Regions from separate parts of the Kitasatospora sp. NPDC036755 genome, predicted to be linked through region 4. Evidence: riboswitches for the same ligand, from Rfam matches in the RefSeq annotation. Region 4 holds a riboswitch; each other region holds the start of a gene.

Region 1 (5,274 bases), on a different contig from region 4:
TCCGGGGAGTTTCCGACCGACTGATCAAACAGGGGTGCCCCGCACGGCTGTGGCCGTGCGGGGCACCCCTGTCGTATCTGTGGATTAGAAGTCGTCGTCGAAGGCGACGGTGCCCTCGACGGCGACCTGGTACGCCGACACCCGGCGCTCGAAGAAGTTGGTCAGCTCCTGGACGTTCTGGAGCTCCATGAAGCCGAACGGGTTGGTCGACCCGTAGCGGATCGGCAGGCCGAGCCGCGCGAGGCGCTGGTCGGCTACGGCCTGCAGGTACTCGCGCATGGACGCGGTGTTCATGCCGGGCAGGCCGTCGCCGCAGAGGTCCTGGGCGAACTGGAGCTCGGCCTCGACGGCCTCCTCCAGCATCTCCGTGACCTGCTTGGCCATCTCGTCGTCGAAGAGGTCGGGCTCCTCCTCGCGGACGGTGTCGACCACCGACATCGCGAAGTCCATGTGCATGGACTCGTCGCGGAACACCCAGTTGGTGCCGGTCGCCAGGCCGTGCAGCAGGCCGCGGCTGCGGAACCAGTACACGTAGGCGAACGCGCCGTAGAAGAAGAGACCTTCCACACAGGCCGCGAAGCAGATCAGGTTCAGGAGGAACGCGCGGCGGTCCTCCTTGGTCTGCAGCGACTCGATGTGGTCGACCGCGTTCATGTACTTGAAGCAGAACTGCGCCTTCTGGCGGATGGAGGGGATGTTCTCCACCGCGGCGAAGGCCGCGTTGCGGTCCTCCGGGTCGGGCAGGTACGTGTCGAGCAGCGTCAGGTAGAACTGGACGTGCACGGCCTCCTCGAACAGCTGGCGCGACAGGTACAGCCGCGCCTCCGGGGAGTTGATGTGCTTGTAGAGGCTCAGCACCACGTTGTTGGAGACGATCGAGTCACCGGTGGCGAAGAACGCGACCAGTCGCCCGATGAGGTGGCGCTCGCCCTCGCTGAGCTTCGCCAGGTCGGCGACGTCGGAGTGCAGGTCCACCTCCTCGACGGTCCAGGTGTTCTTGATGGCGTCCCGGTACCGGTCGTAGAACGACGGGTAGCGCATCGGGCGCAGGGTCAGCTCGAAGCCGGGGTCGAGCAGCATCTTCTGGCGGTCGTCGGACATTACTGGCAGGCCTCGCAGGACTCGGGGTTCTCCAGGGAGCAGGCGATGGCGGCTTCCTGCTCCGGGGTGAGGGAGGGGGTGTTCACGGGCACCGGCGCCGGCGCGGCGGCACGGGCGGTGCCGGACGCGGCCTGGGCGATGCGGGTGGCCGGGCGCGAACGCAGGTAGTAGGTGGTCTTCAGACCGACCTTCCACGCGTAGGCGTACATCGAGCTGAGCTTGCCGATGGTCGGCGCCGCCATGAACAGGTTCAGGGACTGGCTCTGGTCCAGGTACGGCATGCGGGCCGCGGCCAGGTCGATCAGCGCGCGCTGCGGCAGCTCCCACGCGGTGCGGTACAGCGAACGCACCTCGGCGGGCAGCCAGTTGAGCTCCTGGACGGAGCCGTTGGCGTCGCGCAGGGCGTCGCGGGTCTGCTGGTCCCAGACGCCGAGCTCCTTGAGCTCGCGCACCAGGTACGGGTTGACCTGGAGGAACTCGCCGGACAGCGTCTCGCGCTTGAACAGGTTGGACACCTGCGGCTCGATGCACTCGTAGACGCCGGCGATGGAGGCGATGGTCGCGGTCGGCGCGATGGCCAGCAGCAGCGAGTTGCGCAGGCCGGTCTCGGCGATCCGGGCGCGCAGCGCCGTCCAGCGGTCGGCCCACTGCGGGGCGGCCGTCGGGAAGTGGTCGATGTGCAGCTCGCCGCGGGCGGCGCGGGTCTCGCCGTACGCCTCGTGGCGGCCGAGCTGCTCGGCCAGGTCGGCGGAGCGCTCGTAGGCGGTGAGCATGATGCGCTCGGCGATGAGGGTGGAGAGGACCTTCGCCTCGGCGGAGTCGAAGTCGATCCGCAGCTGGAAGAAGACGTCCTGGAGGCCCATCACGCCGAGGCCGACCGGCCGCCAGCGGGAGTTGGAGGTGCCCGCCTCGGTGGTCGGGTAGAAGTTGATGTCCACCACGCGGTCGAGGAAGGTGACGGCGGTGCGCACGGTGGCGTCCAGCCGCTCCCAGTCCATGGCGCCGATCAGGTCGGCGGCCGTGGCGCCCGGGGCGACGTGGGCGCCCAGGTTGACCGAGCCCAGGTTGCAGACGGCGGTCTCGGAGTCGTCCGTGACCTCCAGGATCTCCGTGCACAGGTTGGAGGAGTGCACGGTGCGGCCCGGCAGGGCGGTCTGGTTGGCGGCGCGGTTGGAGGCGTCCTTGAAGGTCATCCAGCCGTTGCCGGTCTGTGCCAGGGTGCGCATCATGCGGGCGTACAGGGTCTGCGCCGGGATGGTGCGGACGGCCTTGCCGGCCAGCTCGGCCTTGCGGTAGGCCTCGTCGAAGTCGGCGCCCCACAGGTCGACCAGCTCGGGCACGTCGGCCGGGGAGAACAGCGACCAGTCCTGGTTGGCGTTGACCCGGCGCATGAACTCGTCCGGGATCCAGTGGGCCAGGTTGAGGTTGTGGGTGCGGCGCGCCTCTTCACCGGTGTTGTCGCGGAGCTCCAGGAACTCCTCGATGTCGGCGTGCCAGGTCTCCAGGTAGACGCAGGCCGCGCCCTTGCGGCGGCCGCCCTGGTTGACGGCGGCGACCGAGGAGTCGAGGGTGCGCAGGAACGGCACGATGCCGTTGGACTTGCCGTTGGTGCCGCGGATCAGGCTGCCGCGCGAGCGGATGCGCGAGTAGGACAGGCCGATGCCGCCGGCGTGCTTGGACAGGCGGGCGATCTGCGCGTAGCGGTTGTAGATCGAGTCCAGGTTGTCCAGCGGCGAGTCGAGCAGGTAGCAGCTCGACATCTGCGGGTGGCGGGTGCCGGAGTTGAAGAGCGTCGGCGAGGAGGTCAGGTACTCCAGGCGGCTCATCAGGCCGTACAGCTCGGCCACCTCGCGCACCGACTGCTCGCTGTCGCCGACCGCCAGGCCGCAGGCGACGCGGAGCAGGAAGTGCTGCGGGGTCTCGATCACCTTGCGGGTGATCGGGTGGCGCAGCAGGTAGCGGGACTGCACGGTGCGCAGGCCGAAGTACTCGAAGCGGTCGTCGCCCGAGGGGTCGATCAGCGCGTCCAGGGCGGCGGCGTGCTTGGCGACGAACGCGGCGGTGGTGTCGCCGATCAGGCCCTCGGCGTGGCCGACGGCGATCGAGGCGGAGAAGGACACCGAGCCCTGGCTGTTCGCCTCGTCGACGATCTCCAGCGCGAGCAGGCGGGCGGCCAGCTTCGAGTACTGGGGGTCCTCGGCGATCATCGACGCGGCGGCGTCCACGGCCAGCCCGCGCAGCTCGGCGAAGTCCGAGCCGGCGTGGCGGCCGCGCAGTGCGGCGGCGGCGACATGGCCGGGGTCGACCTCGGTGAGGTCGGTGCTGCGGTCGGTGAGCAGCCGCAGCAGCGCGCCCCCGGGGTCGGAGACCGTCGGGTCGGTGAAGGCGGTACCGGAGCCCTGGGCGGGCAGGGTGGCTGAGGCAGCGGTGGTCAAGGCGCTCTCTCCTGGCGGCGATCGGCGGCGGTGCTCGGGGGCCACCGGGCCGATCTGGGCAGGGGAGCACGGCGCGAACGCAAAAAGCGTCGCGCGAGGTGACTCCCCGGCCCGCCCGCGAGGCCCGGAGGGGTACTGCTCGTGCCGGCGCGGCCTCTGCGGGAGGGCCGTGGCGCACGCCGTCGGCAGGTACTCGGACTCGCGGGGTGCGGCTGCTGGAGCCGCCCGCTCACCGCTGCGGGGCAGTCCCGGATTCGCACCGGGTTCCCCTGCATCGACAGCAGAAGCGAGCATACATGTAGTGCCGCCAGACTGTGGCGGCACCATATGTTGTGCCTGTCGTGTCGCGGGTGTGCGTGGGCCGGACAGCCGGTCAGTGCTTGAGATAGACCTTGTACGTGCTCGAATCACCGGTCGGCGAGGTGAACTGGGCGACCAGCCGGTAGTGTCCGGCGGCGGCCAGGGCCTCGCTCAGGGCCCGGTCGGTGCCCCTCGGCGCGGTGCTGTCCAGGACGACCATGGTGAACCAGCCGTCCCGGATCGCGGCCACACTGCCGTCGTCCCCGTGGTGCTGCACCCCGCCGCCGTCGCGGTACTCCGTGCCGGCCCGCGTCGAGATCCACTGCGCGGGTTCGGAGACGCTGCCGAGGTAGTACTCGGCCAGGCCGTCGACCTCGGTGAGATAGCGCCCCTGGGGCTCGGTGTGGGCCCTCAGAACGGCCAGCAGGCGGCCGGAGTCGGGCCCGTTCTGGTAGCGCAGGGCGGACTGCTCCATGCCGAGCGCGAGCAGCGCGACCCAGACCAGGATGCCCAGCTGGGGGTGGCGGAAGTGGGCGCCGACCAGCCGGGTCAGGCCGACCCCGGCGAGCGGGGCGGCGAGCAGCATGCCGTAGCCGAGGTGGCGGAACAGCGCGCCGGAGGTGCCGGTCCACAGGTGGGCGGCGGGGATCAGCAGGGCGGTGACGGTCAGGACGGCCCCGAGCAGGGCGCGCTGCCCCCGGGTGGTGGGGACGGCGTCCTTCTCCGGCGCGTCGTGCTCGTTCATCTGCTCGCGGCGCGCGTAGGCGACGGTGCCGGCGACGGCGAGGACGGTGAACAGGCCGGCCCACTGGAGCGTGCCGAGCAGGATCGGGCCGGCCGGGCCGGGCGCGTTGCCGCGCGAGGGCGACCACCCCGCGACCGCGCCGAGGGTGCCGTACGGGAGCAGCAGGACGAGGGTGGCGGCGGCCGACAGCAGCGCGCGCACGGCGGCCGGGCCGGGCCGGTGGTGCGGCCGGGCGGCGGCGAACGCGAGGGCGACCAGCGCGGGGACGGCGAAGGCCGCGGAGTAGGCCACGGCGCAGGCCAGTGCCGCGGGTGGGGCGGCGAGCAGGGCCAGGGCCGGATGGCGGTGGGCGGTGAACACCGTGGTCCAGGCCGCGAGGGCGATCAGCAGGACGGCGAGGGACTCGGGCGCGGCGTAGAAGCCGACGACGACGGTGGACTGGAGGACGGCGTACACGGCGATCGCGCAGATGGCGACCCGCTCGTTGAACAGACGCCTGGTCAGCGCGTACAGCAGCATCGTGGTGATCAGTGCGAAGCCGAGACTGAGCAGCCGGGTGCCCCAGATGCCGTTGGCGTCGGCGGCGGCGCCGGCCAGCGGCGGGTAGAGCCAGGGCGATCCGTGCACCCGGTCGACCAGGTCGGTGGTGACCGGGGTGCCGTGCAGCAGGTGGGCCAGCTGCTGGCGGCCGGC
Region 2 (5,274 bases), on a different contig from region 4:
CGAAGATCCACAGGTCGACGCTGCCCGGTTTCGGCTGGTAGAGCATCGCGCCCAACTGGCTGTACGACCAGGTGTTCTGGCCCGGATCCGCGTGCCAGTACGACCAGTAGGCCGTGGCCGGAGGCGTCAGGACGCACTTCTCCTGGTCCGGGGTCGGGAACTGCTTCCCGCCCTGGAACCCGCTGTAGCCGATCCGGCAGATGAACGCCGGGCCGTCGTGCCCCGTCCCGGTGGTCTTCCAGCCGCCCTGGTTGAGCAGGGTGTACCCGGTGGTCGGGGTGGTCCCGCAGGACCGCAGCAGCGGACCGCCCCACTTGCCGAAGTCCACGGCGAGGACCACGCCGGAGGTGGTGGTGCACTGGTCCATCGGCAGCGGCGCGGCGGCGGCGGGGGCGGTGCCCACGGCGACACCGCCGAACGCCACGGCCAGGGTCGTGGCGGCGGCACCGATCAGCCGGCCGAAGCGCCGGATCACCGGTGACGCCCCGAACCGGAGGCGGTACGACGGCGGGCGGCCAGGACGGCCACAGCGCCGAGCACGGTCAGCAGACCGGCCGCCCCGGTCAGTGCCAGTGCTTCGCTCCCCGTCGCCGCGAGGCCGCCGGTACCGGACTGCCCGGTCCCGGCAGGCACGCCACCGCCGACCGGTTCACCGACGAGCGGGGCGTCGGACGGACGGGTGGTCGAGCCGTCACCGGGATCGGACGCGACGGAGGTGGGGGACGTCGTCGCCGACGGCGTGCCGGTGCCCGTCGGGGTCGGCGTGCCGGTTGCGCTCGCGGTGCCCGTAGGCGTGCCGGTCGGCGTCCCCGTGGGCATCTGCGTCGGAGTCCCCGTGGGGGTCGGCGTCGGCGTACCTCCGAGGGAGCGGGTCAGCGTCCCGAAGGAGATCCCGGTAGCACCGCCCAGCACCTGCGTGGAGGCCCGGACGTCCGAACCCTGCTGTCCGCCGGAGGCGACGTTGAACCCGCCGTCGCCGTTCTGCTGCCCGGCGAGGAAGTCGAGTGCCTTGGCGATCTGACCGTCGTAGGTGTTCTTGCGCAGCGTCATGCCCTGTACGGCCAGGGCGGCCGAGTTGGTCGAGTCACCGGCCGCGCCGGGGAAGCCCCCGTCCGGCAGCTGCCGCGCGGCGAGCCAGCCGAGCCCCTTGTCGACCGCCAGCGCGGCGTCCTCGCCCGGGACCAGGGCCAGGGCCATGACCGCCATCGCGGTGCTGTCCACGTCGGAGTCGCCGGTGGCGGGGATCAGGCTCGGCCAGGAGCCGTCCGCGTGCTGGAGGCCCTTCAGGTAGGCGATGGCGGGGGCCGCGCCGGCCGACTCACCGGCCCGGAGCTGGGCCATGACGGCGAGCGCCTGGGAGAAGACCGAGGTGGCGTAGGCGTAGTTGCCCGGGGCGTCGCAGCCGGTGTTCGCGTCGGCCTTGGTGCACACCATCGCCGCGAGGGCGGCGATCAGGTCGTGGCCGCCGAAGTTCCGCGGGTCCCGGCCGACGACCTCGGCGAGCAGCGCTTCCTTGCCGATCGAGCCACCGCCGGCGTACTCGGTTCCGATGGCGGTCCAGTCGTTGACGGTACGGTCGCTCGCGTCCTTGCCCTGCTGGTCCAGGAAGTCGACGATCCGGCGCAGCGCGGCGTCGTCGGTGCCGGTGGCGGCGAGGGCGTAGGCGCCGTCGATGGTGAGGCCGAAGTCGGCGAACGCCGGGAAGCCCTCGTAGTAGTGGCCGGCGATCAGCCGTGCCGGGTCGGTGAGGTAGGCGCTGCCCTTGGCGGCGTCGGGCTTCCTGCCGACGGGCGGGGTGGGCGTCGGGGTGGCGCCGTCGGGGTTGTGCCGGACGCAGGTGAGGTCGGTTCCGGTCAGGGCCAGGATGGCCTGTTCGGTGGCGGCGGCGTCCGGGTCCGGCGTGAACGCGTCGGGGCCGAAGCCGCCGTCCTTGTTCTGGCGGGCGGCGAGCCAGGCGGTGGCGGCGGCCCAGCGGGCGCCCTGGCCGGTGGCCTGGAAGGCCTGGGCGGCGCTCGCGGTGCTGGTGGTGTCGCCGGGTGCGCCGGCGTACGGGAGGAGGGAGCCGTCGGGCTGCTGGCTCGCCGCGAGCTGGTCGGTGGCCTTCTTGGCGGTTGCCTCGTAGCCGGGGGCCGTGCGCAGGGCGAGGGCGGCGGCCGCGGTGGTGAGCGGGTCGGATTCGCAGTGGTCACCGGCGACGATCATCGAGCCGGCCATGCCGCCGTCGGCGCACTGGAAGGCCGTGAAGCGGGCGAGTGCCGGGGCGGGCGGCGTGACGCCGGCGCGCTGGAGGGCGATGATGCCCAGGGACTGGACCCAGGGCGAGGCCGCACCGAGGAAGTCCCCGGCGGCGGTGCACTTGCCGTTCTCCCCGGCTGCCGTGCAGACGTGGTCGGTGAGCGCGGCGAGCAGGTCCCGCCCGCCGAAGGTGCGCGGGTCGCGGCCGGTGCTCTCCGCGACGAGAGCCAGGAGGGTGGCGGCCCTCGTGTCGGGCGCGCCGGTGGGGCCGTCGGGGTACAGGAACGCGTCGGTGTGGTCGACGAGGAAGCCGACGACCTTGCGCAGCGCCGGGTCCTGCGTCCCGGCGGCGGCGAGCGCGACGGCGGTGAGGGCGGTCCGGGGGTAGTCCGGCCCCGGGGCGGCCCAGTTCTCCATGTGGTCGCCGCCGACCAGCTGACCGGCCAGCCAGGCCGCGGCCGCGGCCGGGTTGCCGGTTGCGGAGGGCCCGGTGGGGCTCGCGGTCGGGGTCGGGGTAGCCGAGGGGGAGGAGGAAGGCGAAGGGGACGCCGAGGAGCCACCGTTCTTGGCGCGGACCGAGTCCGGGGTGAAGCTCGGTGCCCCGCTGGTGCCGCCGATGTCGGTGCCGCCGTACACCCAGGCCTCGACCTCGCCGGGCTTGGGCTGCTGCGTGCCGGCGCCGAACTGACTGTAGGACCAGGTCTGTTGGCCGGGTGCGGCGATCCAGTACGACCAGTACGCGGTGGCCTGCGGGGTGTTGACGCACGGTTCCTCGGCCGGAGTGGGGTACTGGACGCCGCCGTTGAAGGTCCCGGTGCCGAGCCGGCAGATGAAGGCGGGCCCGTCGTGCTCGGTCCCGGTCGTGGTGAAACCGGCGTTGTGCAGCAGGTTCATCCCGGTCGTCGGGTGGGCGTCGCAGCCGCGGACGACCCCGCCGCCCCAGTGGCCGAAGTCGACGGCGACGATCGCGCCCGTCGTCGCCGTGCACTGCTCGATCGGGTCGGCTGCCGCGCTGCCGGGGTGGCCGAGCAGGACCGTTCCGCAGGCGGCCACTGCGACGGCCGTGGTGACCAGAAGCGAGCCCAGCTCTCTGCTTCTGTGACGCGTAGGACTGCTGCTGACCCTCACCGGCGACTCCCCGATCGGTTGTCGGGGTCCCACGGCGCAGCCGACGGCTCTCCCCGGTACGGGGACCGTCGTGACCGCGTCGTAGTCCACGACGACGCATGTACTCCTGAACAAGGCCCCGGCGCAGGCATTCCGGCTCACCGGCCCTTGCGGGCGGGTCTACGGTTGCGGGTCAGCGCCGGAATCGGACCGGCTTCCCCTGACTGCCGAGGATGAAAAAGCGGTTCATCACACCACGCGCTCGAAGTCGTCGTCAACGAGTCGTCATGTCACTTTCGCCACCCCGTAGATCCGTTCACGGGTGCGGTAACGTCCGCGGTGGCCGAGCGGGGGAATCCGGTGCGAATCCGGAGCTGACGCGCAGCGGTGTGGGGCGGTGGTTGCACCGGTCCCGAGCCCGAATGCCCGCGCGGTCGTGCAGCACCAGCACCAGCCAGCCCACGCGATCCGGGCGGCCGCCGCCCCCACCGCGCGCTCCCCGAACGAGTGCCGGCGCCCGGGGCAGGACCGGCGCGCCCGTCACCCCAAGGAGCCCGTTCCGTGTCCGTTCCCGCGCACTCGCGCCTCATCTCCTCACGTCTCGCCTCCGCGGCGACCGTCTCCATGGCCGCCGGCGCCCTCCTCCTGTCGGCCGTCCCTGCGCACGCCACCGCCTCGCCGAGTCAGATAGCCACCTCCAAGAGCACCGGCGTGACGTACCTCAAGTCCCTCCAGGCCGCCGACGGCAGCTACGTCACCGGCGGCGGGCTCTCCAACGAGTGGGCCTTCAGCGCGCTCGCCGCCGCCGGGACCGCCTCCGCGGACGTGACCCCCGGCGGTGACACCAGCAAGAACGCCCGCCTCGTCTACCGCAACCAGCTCGCCGCCCCCACTTGGCCCAGCGCCTCGCCCGTGGTGACGGACTACGAACGCGGCATCCTCAACTCCTACGCGGCCGGCATCGACCCTGCACGGATCGGCCCGGGCCGCAACCTCGTGGCCGACCTCGCCGCCTACTGGCAGACCGCCGAACCCGGCTACTACGGCCCGTCCGCGAACTTCAACGGGACAGTCTTCGGTCTGCTCGCCCTCGGCGGTGCCAAGACCCAGAGCGGCGGACAACGCGTCCCGCAGTCCCTGCTGAACGCCTCGGTCGCGACCGTGCGCGCCAACCAGCACAACGACGGCGGCTGGAACTACAGCAAGGCCGCCGGCGACCCGACCGCGCTCGCCCAGGGCAGCGACATCGACATGACCGGCGCCGCCATCGCCTCGCTGTGTGTCGGCGGCGTCCCGAACACCGACGCCGCGATCGTGGCCGCGAAGAACTTCCTCAAGGGCAAGCTCGCCTCCTCCGGCGCCTTCAACGCCATGTTCGGCGTCAACACCGACTCCAACGGCTGGGCCGTGTCCGGCCTCAACGCCTGCGGCATCAACCCCCAGGGCACCGACTTCACCAGCGGCACCGGCAAGACCCCGCTCGACTTCCTCATCGCCCAGCAGTTCAAGCCCGGCGGCGGCTTCAAGTACCTGCCCACCGACACCTCCCCGTCGCCGTACGCCTCCGTCGACGGCCTGCGCGCCGTCGCCGGCGCCGGGTTCACCGCCACCCCGCCGGCGCCGACCAGCGCGGGCGAACCCGCCTGGTCCGCCACCACCGACTTCACCACGGGTACCGCCGCGAAGCTCGCCCTGGTCGTCGACGACGGCACCGGCAGCCTCAAGGTCTGCGCCGTCACCCTCGCCCCCACCGGCACCACCACGACCCTCGGCGACGTCCTCGACGCGGCAGCCACCGCCACTCCGAGCGGCTGCGTCACCTCCGTCACCCCGGCCACCGGAGGCGGCACCGTCACCGCGCTCAACGGCACCGCGAACAGCGGCTCCTCCACCTGGAAGGTCGGCCTCGACGGCGCCATCGAGGCCGCCGCC
Region 3 (5,274 bases), on a different contig from region 4:
GCGCGGCGATCCCCCGGGCGACCCGCTGGGCCCCTGGGTCCGCCACCCGGACGGGGTGGAGTACGCGGCCGACCTGGTGCGGCTGATCAAGGAGTCCGGGGAGTTCTGCGTCGGCGTGGCCGCGTTCCCGGAAATGCACCCGCGCTCCCCCGACTGGGATTCCGAGATCGGCCATTTCATCGCCAAGTGCCGGGCGGGCGCCGACTACGCGATCACCCAAATGTTCTTCGAGACCGACAGCTACCTCCATTTCCGGGACCGACTGGAATCCGCCGGCTGCGCCGTTCCGATCATTCCGGAGATCATGCCGGTGACCACGATCCGGTCACTCCGGCGGATTCCCACGCTGACCACCGCGGCCATTCCCTCGGAATTCTCCGAGCGCATGCTGGAACACCGGGACGACCCCCGGGCGGTCCGGGCGATCGGAATCGAGTACGCCACCGCGATGTGCCGGCGACTGCTGTCCGAAGGGGTCCCCGGTCTGCATTTCATGACCATGAACTTCTCCACGGTCACGACGGAGATCTACCAGAACCTCGGCCTGCCCGAGTCCGGCTGAGCCATCCGACGGGAGCGGGCGCGGCGGCCTCGCCGCGCCCGCTCCGACTCCCGGAATCCGGCCTCCGTCAGCCGGCCAGTTCCGCGCGCAGCACCCGGGCCGCGCCGACCAGGCTCTCCAGCGAGGCCCGGGTCTCCGTCCAGCCGCGGGTCTTCAGCCCGCAGTCCGGGTTGACCCACAGCCGCTCCGCCGGGATCGCCGCCAGACCCGCGCGCAGCAGGGAGACGGCCTCCTCGGTGCTGGGGACGCGCGGCGAGTGGATGTCCCAGACGCCCGGGCCGACCTCGCGCGGGTAGCCCGCCGCGGCCAGCTCGCCGGCCACCTCCATGTGCGAGCGGGTCGCCTCCAGGGAGATGACGTCCGCGTCGAGGTCGTCGATCGCGGTCATGATCGCACCGAACTCGGCGTAGCACATGTGGGTGTGGATCTGGGTGTCGGCCCGCACCCCGGAGGTGGCCAGCCGGAAGGCCTCGGTGGCCCAGTCCAGGTACGCCGGGCGGGCGGCGGCCCGCAGCGGGAGGGTCTCGCGCAGGGCCGGCTCGTCCACCTGGACCACGGCCGCGCCGGCCGCCTCCAGGTCGGTGACCTCGTCGCGCAGGGCGAGGGCCACCTGCCGGGCGGTGTCGGCCGGCGGCTGGTCGTCGCGGACGAAGGACCAGGCGAGCATGGTGACCGGACCGGTCAGCATGCCCTTGACCGGGCGGTCGGTCAGGTGCTGCGCGTAGACGAACCACTCGGTGGTCATCGGGTGCGGGCGGGAGATGTCGCCGGCCAGCACCGGCGGGCGCACGTACCGGGTGCCGTACGACTGCACCCAGCCGTGCCGGGTGGCGAGGTAGCCGGTGAGCTGCTCGGCGAAGTACTGGACCATGTCGTTGCGCTCGGGCTCGCCGTGTACCAGGACGTCCAGGCCGGCCTTCTCCTGGTACGCGATGACTTCGCGGACCTCGCTCTCCATCCGCTCCCGGTAGGCCGCGGCGTCGATCCGTCCGGCCGTCAGGTCGGCGCGGGCGGTGCGCAGTTCGGTGGTCTGCGGGAAGGAGCCGATGGTGGTGGTCGGCAGCAGCGGAAGGCCGAGCCGGGCGCGCTGGGCCTCGGCCCGCTGCGGGTAGGCCTGGGCGCGGCGGGTGTCCTCGGCGGTGACGGCGGCCGCCCGGGCGCGCACCGCCGGGTCGTGGGTGATCGGGGAGTTGGCGCGGGAGGCGAGGTCGGCGCGGTTGGCGGCGAGCTCGGCGGTGATCGCGCCGGTGCCCTCGCGCAGGCCGCGGGCGAGCAGCGCCGCCTCGCCGGCCTTCTGCCGGGCGAAGGCGAGCCAGCGGGCGATCTGCGGGTCCAGCTCCCGTTCGGCGGCGGCGTCGATCGGGACGTGCAGCAGGGAGCAGGACGGCGCGACGTCGACGGTGTCGGCGAGGCCCAGCAGGGTCGCCAGCGTGGACAGCGACTTCTCCAGGTCGTTGATCCAGATGTTGCGCCCGTCGATCACCCCGGCGACCAGCCGCTTGCCGGGCAGCCCGCCGACGGCGGCCAGGTCCTCCAGGTTGGCGGCGGCCGGGCCGGTGAAGTCCAGCGCCAAGCCCTCCACCGGGGCCTTGGCCAGCACCGACAGTGCCTCGCCGAGCCGGTCGAAGTAGCTCGCGACCAGCAGCTTGGGCCGCTCGGTGAGGGCGCCGAGCTCACGGTAGGCGCGCGCGGCGGTGTTCAGCTCGGCCGGGGTGCGGTCCTGGACCAGCGCGGGCTCGTCCAGCTGCACCCACTCAGCCCCCTCGGCCCTGAGCGCCGCGAGCAGCTCGGCGTAGACCGGCAGCAGCCGGTCCAGCAGCGTGATCGGCTGGAAGTCCTCGGCCACCCCGGGGGCAGGCTTGGCCAGCAACAGGTAGGTCACCGGGCCGACCAGCACCGGACGGGCGGCGTGGCCGAGTGCTACGGCCTCCGCGAACTCGCCGACCGCCTTGGCCGGGTTCGCGGCGAACACCGTGTCCGGGCCCAACTCCGGCACCAGGTAGTGGTAGTTGGTGTCGAACCACTTGGTCATCTCGAGCGGTGCGACGTCCTGGTTGCCGCGCGCCATCGCGAAGTACCCGTCCAGCGGGTCGGCGTCGACCGCCTCCCGGTGGCGCGGCGGGATCGCGCCGACCGCCACGCTGGTGTCCAGCACGTGGTCGTAGAACGAGAAGTCACCGGTCGGGACCTCCCCGACCCCCGCCCCGGCGAGCTGGGCCCAGTTGGTCCGGCGCAGGTCGGCCGCGGTCGACAGCAGCGCCTCGGCCGTGACCGTGCCCTTCCAGTAGCCCTCGATCGCCTTCTTCAGTTCACGGTTACGGCCCTGCCGGGGGTAGCCGTACGCGGTGGCCACGGACGCCGCGGCTGCGGACTTCGCTGTCAAGGGACTCTCCTTCGCGAGCCTGAATCCTCAAGTGCACCGGTGGCGGCACGAGGACGCGAAGGGAGGACGAACCGGACGGACACCCGTGCCCGTGCACGGCTCCGCCTGGTATGGTCGCCGACCCGCCCACGAGGTCACCGGATGGCCGCACGCGAACGGTCGCGCGCGGGCAGTGGCAGGTCTTCGGACTCGCGGGCGCGCCCACCCGGTCGAAACCGGGGCGGACACCTACTGGCCGTCGCTTCCCAGACCCGTCCCGGGTCCAGTGCGTATGACGGCGGTCGTTCCCACTCACCGCTGCGGGGCAGTCCCGGATTCCCACCGGGTTCCCTCTTGCGACACCCCGCCTGGCGGGCGGGGCGAACCAGCTGCGTGGCCAGCTTAGGGGCAGAACGCCACCGCGGAGGCGGAAATCTCGAAAGCCGTCTGCATCGTGAGACGGAGCGCCCCGGACGGCCACCCCGAACGGCTGCCCGGACGGCTACTCGACCGGCTCGCGCTCCGGCCCGGTGCGGCCGGTCCGCCGCTCCCGCGCCGCACCGTCGCGCCGTTCCTCGGAGGAGCCCTCCACGACCAGCTCCGGGACGCGGTGCGGCCGCCCGTCCGCGTCGATCGCGACGAAGACCAGCTGCGCCGTCGCCACCCTGGTGACGGGCCCGGTGAGGTTCCACCGCTCCGAGGTCACCACGACGGCCACGTCCATCGAGGTCCGCCCGACGTGCTCCACCCGGGCCCGGACGGTGAGGAGATCCCCGGCCCGGACGGGGGCCAGGAAGGACATCTCCTCGACCGAGACGGTGACCGCGGGGACTCCGGCGTGCCGGCCCGCGGCGGCGGCCGCCGCGTCGTCGATCAGCTTCATCATCACGCCGCCGTGCACCGAACCGTAGAGGTTGGTGTCGTGGTCGCTCATGATGTGGGCGAGGGTCACCGCGGAGTCGGCCGGGGTGCGGGAGAGGACGGACGGACTGGTCACAGCGACGGCCCGCCCGTCATGGCGCCGCGGGAGTCGTGGTCGGCGTTCCGCTGCACGGAACCCTCCTTCGTGGGTCGCGCGCCCCGTGCCGGGCACGCGAAGGAGCGGGCGGCCGTGCGCATACGGCCCACCCGCACCAGCGGCCCGCCCTCGGGGTCGTGGTGGGACCGCGGGCCACCACGGCACGCGGGCAGCGGCAGGTCTTCGGACTCGCGGGCGCGCCCTCCCGGCCTGACCGGGACGGACACCTACCGGCCGTAGCCTCCCGGGCCCGTGTCCGGGCCCGCCGCACAGGACGGCGGTCGCTCCCGCTCACCGCTGCGGGGCAGTCCCGGATTCCCACCGGGTTCCCTCTTGCGACACCCCGCCCGGCGGGCGGGGTGAACCAGCTGCCCGGCCAGCTTACGTCCATCCGCGCAGCTCACGGCCACCGCCCACCTCCTCGGTCGGTCCACGCACGACCGCCGGGGCCGTACGCCGGGGCGGACGGCAGAATGTCCCCCATGCGGCACATCTTCGTCATCGGCATCGGCGCGGGCGACCCCGACCACCTGACCCTGCAAGCGGTCAAGGCGATCGGTCGCACCGACGTCTTCTTCATCCTCGACAAGAGCGAGGAGCGGCAGGACCTGATCAGGCTCCGCCGCCGGATGCTGGCCGAGCACGGCCTGCCCGGGCACCGGGTGGTCGAGGTGCCCGACGCGGAACGGGACCGCACCACCCCCGCGTACACCGCCGCCGTGGACGACTGGCGCGTGCGCCGCGCCGATCTGGTCGAGCGGCTGTTCGCCGAGCACCTCGGCCCGGAGGAGAGCGGCGCCTTCCTGGTCTGGGGCGACCCCGCGCTCTACGACAGCGTCATCGCCGTGGTCGAGGACGTGTCCACCCGTGGCGGGGTGCCGTTCGAGTTCGAGGTGCTCCCGGGCATCAGCAGCGTCTCCGCGCTCGCCGCCCGGCACCGCACCACGCTGACCAGGGTCGGCCGCCCGGTGCAGATCACCACCGGTCGCCGCCTGGCCGAGGGCTTCCCCGCGGGGGTGGACGACGTGGTGGTGATGCTCGACGGCCGGGCCGCCTTCACCGAGATCGACCCCCGGGGGCTGGAGATCCACTACGGCGCCTACCTCGGCACCCCCGACGAGGTGCTCGTCTCCGGGCCGCTCGCCGAGGCGGCCCCGCGGATCCGCGAGCTGCGCGAGCGGTCCCGCGAGCGCAAGGGCTGGATCATGGACACCTACCTGCTCCGGCGCTCGGACGGCTGACCCTCGGCAGCGTGACGCGGTGCGCCGCCCCGGGCGGCGGGGCGGCGCGGCGCGTCAGCGGTCGGTGAACTCCGGCGGGCGCTTCTCGGCG
Region 4 (5,274 bases):
GACGCGGGTGGCGCTGGCGTCGCGCGGCTGGCGGGCGAGTTCGGCCCGGGCGGCGGCGCGCTCGGCGGGGCCGGTGCCGGGGTGGGCGATGACGCGCTTGAGCTCGGCGCGGCGCTCCGCGTGGCGGGCGACGGTCGCGCGCCGCCGCTCGTTCTTGGCGATCTTGCTCCGCTTGGCCATCAGACCCTCTCCCCCCGGGCGCGGATGCGGGCGACGGCGGCCTCGATGCCGATCGCGTCCACGGTGCGGATGCCCTTGGCGCTCAGCGTCAGCCGGACGTACCGGCCCTCGCCGGGCAGCCAGTAGCGCCTGCGCTGGATGTTGGGGTCGAAGCGGCGGGGCGTACGGCGGTGCGAGTGCGAGATCGCGTTGCCGAAGCCGGGACGGCGCCCGGTGAGTTGGCAGTGGGCGGACATGGGTGCTCCCTGGCGTCCGGGAATGGGCGGGACCGGGCTCACGTTACACCAGATGAAAATGACATCCATTTCGGTGTACGGTTCCCAGCACCCGGCCCGAGACCCGGGAACCGACACCCCAGAGCCCAGGAGGACACCCGATGGCCCGCAGCGAACTGCGCCCGGTGATCAAGCTCCGCTCCACCGCCGGCACCGGCTACACGTACGTGACCCGCAAGAACCGCCGCAACGACCCGGACCGGATGGTCCTGCGCAAGTACGACCCGGCCGCGGGCCGGCACGTCGACTTCCGCGAGGAGCGCTGACCCCCGGCCGGTCCGACCGGTCCGACCACCCAAGCCCGACCCGAGAGGAGCCCCTCATGAAGTCCGGAATCCACCCCAGGTACCGCCCGGTCGTCTTCCGCGACAAGGTCGGCGGCCTCGCCTTCCTCACCCGGTCGACCGCCACCGGCGACCGCACCGTCGAGTGGGAGGACGGCAACACCTACCCGGTGATCGACGTCGAGATCTCCTCGGCGAGCCACCCCTTCTACACCGGCCAGTCCCGGGTGCTGGACACCGCCGGCCGGGTCGAGCAGTTCCGCCGCCGCTACGGCGACCGGCACTGACCCCGGAGAACGCCGACGGCGCCTCCCCCCGTCCGGGGAGGCGCCGTCTCGGCGTGCCTGCGGCGCGGCGGCGGCACCGGGCCGGTCGGGCCCACCGGCGGCCGCCCGGGTCACGGGTTCCCGGGCGTCCAGCGCTTCTCGACCCGGGCGAGCTTCCAGTAGCCGATGGCGATCACCCAGACGACCACGAACAGCCCGGCGATGGCGTAGCCGACGTTGTCCAGCGAGATGTCCGCGATGAACCCGGTGACCGGGTCCGTCAGGTCGAGCTTCTCGTGCAGCACCCCGACCAGCTCGATGGTGCCGATGATGAAGGCCACCGCGATCGACAGACCCGTGATGGTCAGGTTGTAGTACACCTTCCGCACCGGGTTGGCGAAGGCCCACTGGTACGCGAAGTTCATGAACGTCCCGTCCAGGGTGTCGAACAGGCTCATCCCGGCCGCGAACAGCAGCGGCAGGCAGACGATCGCGTACCAGGGCAGCCCGGAGGCCGCACCCGAGCCGGCCATCACCATCAGGGTGACCTCGGTCGCGGTGTCGAAGCCCAGGCCCAGCACCATGCCCACCGGGAACATCTGCCCCGGCCGGGTGATCGAGCGGGTCGCCCGGTTCAGCACCCGGGCCATGAAGCCGCGCGAGTCGAGGTGCGCCTCCAGCTCCTTCTCGTCGAACTTCCCGGCCCTCATCGAGCGGAACACCTTGAGGATGCCGAGCAGCGCCGCCAGGTTCAGCGCGCCGATCAGGTAGAGGAAGGCACCGGAAGCCGTCGTACCGACCACGCCGAGCCACTTGTGGGTGGGCGACTCGTCGTCCATCAGGGTGTTCGCCAGCTGCGCGCCGCCCGCCACCAGGGCGGCCATCAGCACCACCATCGAGGAGTGCCCGAGGGCGAACCAGAAGCCCACCGAGACCGGCCGCTTGCCGTCCGCCATCAGCTTGCGGGTGGTGTTGTCGATCACCGCGATGTGGTCGGCGTCGAAGGCGTGCCGCATGCCGAGGGTGTACGCGGTGATGCCCAGGCCCACCCCGAAGACCTGGGTACCGACCGCGTACCTCTCGGGCGCGACCAGGAAGATCAGCGTGCCGAAGGCCACCACGTGCATGGCCACGATCACCGCCATCAGCCCCGCCGTACGGACGGTGTCCTCGCGCCGCCACTTGAAGGCGGGCAGTGCGGAAGGGGCCGTGTTCGGCCCGTCGGCAACGGTTTCGGGCAGGGTCATCTGCGGATCACGCTCCAGCACCTCGTGGAAAACCTCGTGAGATGCCGTGGCCGGTCTCCTGGCTTACGGGACACCCGTACCCGCCTTCCCGGGCGTGGGGCGCCCAGTGGCTTCGTGGGGACGGACGACGCTCCTCCGCATGCGGAGGAACGACCCGATCACAGTGGCGAGGGCCGCTCCGGGCTGGGACCCCTGAGGGTCCGTCACCGGTCTTCCCGAGCACCACGGCGGGGAACACCGTAGGGCCGCGCCCCGACCCGTGCAAGGTTGCGCACCTGCGCAGGTGTCCAGGATCACAGGCCGCCGCCTGCGAGAATGTCCGCATGCATCTCGTACCGGCCGACCGCGCGGGCCACCGCACCATCGACGGGCACCGGGTCTGCGAAGCCATCGCCGCGATCGGCGACCCGGCACACGTCCGGTCCTGGGCGGAGCGCTTCTCGCTGCTCGCCGACCCCGGACGGCTCGCCCTGCTGCTCGCCCTCCACCGGGCCGGCCCCCTCGCCGTCACCGACCTCGCGGTGGCCACCGGCATGCGCGACCCCGCCGTCTCCCAGGCCCTGCGGCTGCTCCGCACGGCCGGCGTGGTCACCGGCGACCGGGACGGACGAGTGGTGCGCTACCGGCTCGTGGACGAGTCCATGCGCCCCATCCTCGACGAGTGCGCCGCCGCCGAGCACCACGAGCCCGGCGCGGCCACGGGCTGACCCCGGCTCGGCCCACCCCGGAGCGCGTCCTTCCCCGGAAGGACGCGCCGGACGCCGCCCCGGCCAGTACGATCATGATGTGCCGTCCCACCCCCACGCCTGGCCCGCCGACCGCTGGAACACCGAACCGGTCAAGGCCCGCGTGCTGGCGGTCGCCCGCACCCTCACCTCGGCGACCCGGGTCCTGGACGTCCTCAGCCTGCTGAGCCCGGAGGGCGTCGAGCGGTACTTCACCGTCAACCCCGGTTCCGCCTTCGCCGACCGCGCCCTGGACGAGTACCTGCACGGCCTGCCCGGCTTCACCGTGCTGGACTGGGAGGAGGCCGTCCGCCTCCGCTTCGACCTGGCCGTCTCCTGCGCCGTCCACTCCTCCATGCACCGCCTGGACGCCCGCCTCGTCGTCCTCCCGCACGGCGCCGGCTACAACCGACTGGTCACCGAGTCCACCGGCGACACGGTCAGCGCCGCCGGCCTGTCCCGCAACGAACTCACCCACCGCGGAAGGGTGTTCGTGGACGTCCTCGGCCTCTCCCACCCCGAACAGCTGGACCGCCTGCGGATCTCCTGCCCCGAGGCCCTGGACGTCGCCCGGGTCGTCGGCGACCCGTGCTTCGACCGGATGCTCGGCAGCCGACGCTCCCGCGACGGCTACCGTGCCGCGCTCGGCGCCACCGGCAGCCGACGGCTCGTCGTCCTCAGCTCCACCTGGAGCGCGCACTCCTCCTTCGGCCGCCGCCCCGACCTGCCCCAGCGGCTGGTCCGCCAACTCCCCGCCGACGAGTACACGGTGGCCGTCGTCCTGCACCCCAACGTGTGGAGCCGCCACGACCCCGAGGCGCTGCTCGACGCCGCCTGCCGGATGGGCCTGCGCCTGATCCCGCCCCACCAGGGCTGGCAGGCCGCACTCGTCGCCGCCGACTGCGTGATCGGCGACCACGGCTCCGTCACCTTCTACGGCGCCGCCCTGAACCGGCGCACCCTGCTCGTCGCCACCGGCGCCGCCGAACTCGACCCGCGCTCCCCCAGCTACGCCTTCGGCCAGGCCGCGCCCGCCCTCGACCCCGACGGCGACCTCGCCGCCCAGGTCGAACGGGCCCTGACCGAGGAGCCCGCCGACCTCAGCTCCATCACCGACCGGTCACTCGCGCACCGCGGCGAGTCCGCCCGGCTGCTGCGCCCGCTGCTCTACTCCTTCCTCGACGGACTGGACGAACCCGGGGACGAGCCGACCCTGCCGCCCTACCCCAGGCCCGTTCCGCACCCCCCGGCCACCGAGCGGCCCACCGCGTACGACGTCGAGGGCAGGAGCGAGGGCACCGAAGTCAGCCTGCGGCGCTACCCCTTCGACCCGAAGGACCACACCCCGCGCGGCTTCCACGCCCTCACCGACGACCACCCGGGCGACGCCCTGCGCTACACCGCCGAGGTCCTGGCCCGCACCGAGGCCCACGCCGAACTCCCCGCCGCCCGCTGGCTCGCCGACCGCGCCGCCGAACTCCCCGGCCTGACCGTCGCGGTGGCCGCCCTCGGCCCGGCCCGCCACCTGCTCCGGCTGCGCACCGGTCTGCTCCTGGAGGCCCGCGCCGAACCGGGCTGGGGAGACTCCGACCTCGCCGTCGACCCGCTGCTGCTCGGCTCCGCCGTGGCCTGCTGGCTCGCCGACGGCGGCGACCAGGCCGGCCTGCCCGCGCACGGACTGACCGTCCGCACCGGCGAGCACCGCACCCGGGTGTCCTTCCGCACCGGACCGTAGGGCCCGCCCTGCCGCTCGTCCCCGGGCGCGCCGCAGCCCCGGCGCCGGGCCCTACTCGGCCAGCTGCCGCAGCCGTTCGCGGCTGCGCTCCGCCAGCTCCTCGTTCGCCGACTCCTCGGCGAGGGCGACGAGCAGGGTGTGGGCCTGCGCCTCCTTCGCGTACTGGCTGCGCTCCTCGGCCCGCCGGGCGCAGTCCTCGGCCTGGGCGACGGCGAGGTCCAGCTGTCCGAGCGCCCGGTGCGCCCGGGCCCGGACCAGCGGCAGCTTCATCAGCATGTCGTTGTCCCCGGTGTCCTCGGCCAGGGCGGTGGCCCCCGCCAACAGGGTCAGCGCCTGCTCCGCGCGGCCGTCGGCGATCAGCGCCTGCGCGAGGTGGTAGCTCTGGACGATCTCGCCGTGCTCGTCCCCGCGGTTCTCCGCCAGGGCCAGGGTGAACCGCTCCACCGCGTCCGCCGGACGGCCGTCGGCCAGGCAGAACAGGCCGTCGGTCTCGTAGAGCACCCCGACCACCTGACGGTCGGCCACCAGCGGCACCTGCTCGGTGGCCAGCGCCAACTGCTCG

The links. Region 4 has a riboswitch for cobalamin ahead of AB0E96_RS34105 (HoxN/HupN/NixA family nickel/cobalt transporter). Riboswitches for the same ligand answer to the same signal wherever they lie in the genome.
Region 1: another riboswitch for cobalamin. It lies ahead of AB0E96_RS04920 (ribonucleoside-diphosphate reductase subunit alpha); the one in region 4 lies ahead of AB0E96_RS34105 (HoxN/HupN/NixA family nickel/cobalt transporter).
Region 2: another riboswitch for cobalamin. It lies ahead of AB0E96_RS06680 (prenyltransferase/squalene oxidase repeat-containing protein); the one in region 4 lies ahead of AB0E96_RS34105 (HoxN/HupN/NixA family nickel/cobalt transporter).
Region 3: another riboswitch for cobalamin. It lies ahead of metE (5-methyltetrahydropteroyltriglutamate--homocysteine S-methyltransferase); the one in region 4 lies ahead of AB0E96_RS34105 (HoxN/HupN/NixA family nickel/cobalt transporter).

The regions. Positions count from the first base shown of each region.
Region 1 covers NZ_JBEZUT010000019.1:10,969-16,242, forward strand. Annotated here, with positions in the region: gene AB0E96_RS04910 (DUF397 domain-containing protein) at 1-24, shown strand, start outside; gene AB0E96_RS04915 (ribonucleotide-diphosphate reductase subunit beta) at 85-1,101, opposite strand; gene AB0E96_RS04920 (ribonucleoside-diphosphate reductase subunit alpha) at 1,101-3,512, opposite strand; cobalamin riboswitch at 3,703-3,847, opposite strand; gene AB0E96_RS04925 (glycosyltransferase family 39 protein) at 3,910-5,274, opposite strand, start outside.
Region 2 covers NZ_JBEZUT010000027.1:35,017-40,290, forward strand. Annotated here, with positions in the region: gene AB0E96_RS06675 (hypothetical protein) at 1-451, opposite strand, end outside; gene AB0E96_RS06680 (prenyltransferase/squalene oxidase repeat-containing protein) at 472-3,288, opposite strand; cobalamin riboswitch at 3,468-3,609, opposite strand; cobalamin riboswitch at 3,693-3,770, shown strand; gene AB0E96_RS06685 (hypothetical protein) at 3,967-5,274, shown strand, end outside.
Region 3 covers NZ_JBEZUT010000063.1:17,298-22,571, reverse strand. Annotated here, with positions in the region: gene metF (methylenetetrahydrofolate reductase [NAD(P)H]) at 1-562, shown strand, start outside; gene metE (5-methyltetrahydropteroyltriglutamate--homocysteine S-methyltransferase) at 630-2,945, opposite strand; cobalamin riboswitch at 3,123-3,280, opposite strand; gene AB0E96_RS12495 (hotdog domain-containing protein) at 3,427-3,921, opposite strand; cobalamin riboswitch at 4,120-4,277, opposite strand; gene cobF (precorrin-6A synthase (deacetylating)) at 4,425-5,183, shown strand.
Region 4 covers NZ_JBEZUT010000339.1:3,708-8,981, reverse strand. Annotated here, with positions in the region: gene rpsN (30S ribosomal protein S14) at 1-180, opposite strand, end outside; gene rpmB (50S ribosomal protein L28) at 180-416, opposite strand; gene rpmG (50S ribosomal protein L33) at 557-721, shown strand; gene AB0E96_RS34110 (type B 50S ribosomal protein L31) at 778-1,026, shown strand; gene AB0E96_RS34105 (HoxN/HupN/NixA family nickel/cobalt transporter) at 1,137-2,252, opposite strand; cobalamin riboswitch at 2,283-2,494, opposite strand; gene AB0E96_RS34100 (metalloregulator ArsR/SmtB family transcription factor) at 2,576-2,959, shown strand; gene AB0E96_RS34095 (hypothetical protein) at 3,039-4,712, shown strand; gene AB0E96_RS34090 (AAA family ATPase) at 4,764-5,274, opposite strand, start outside.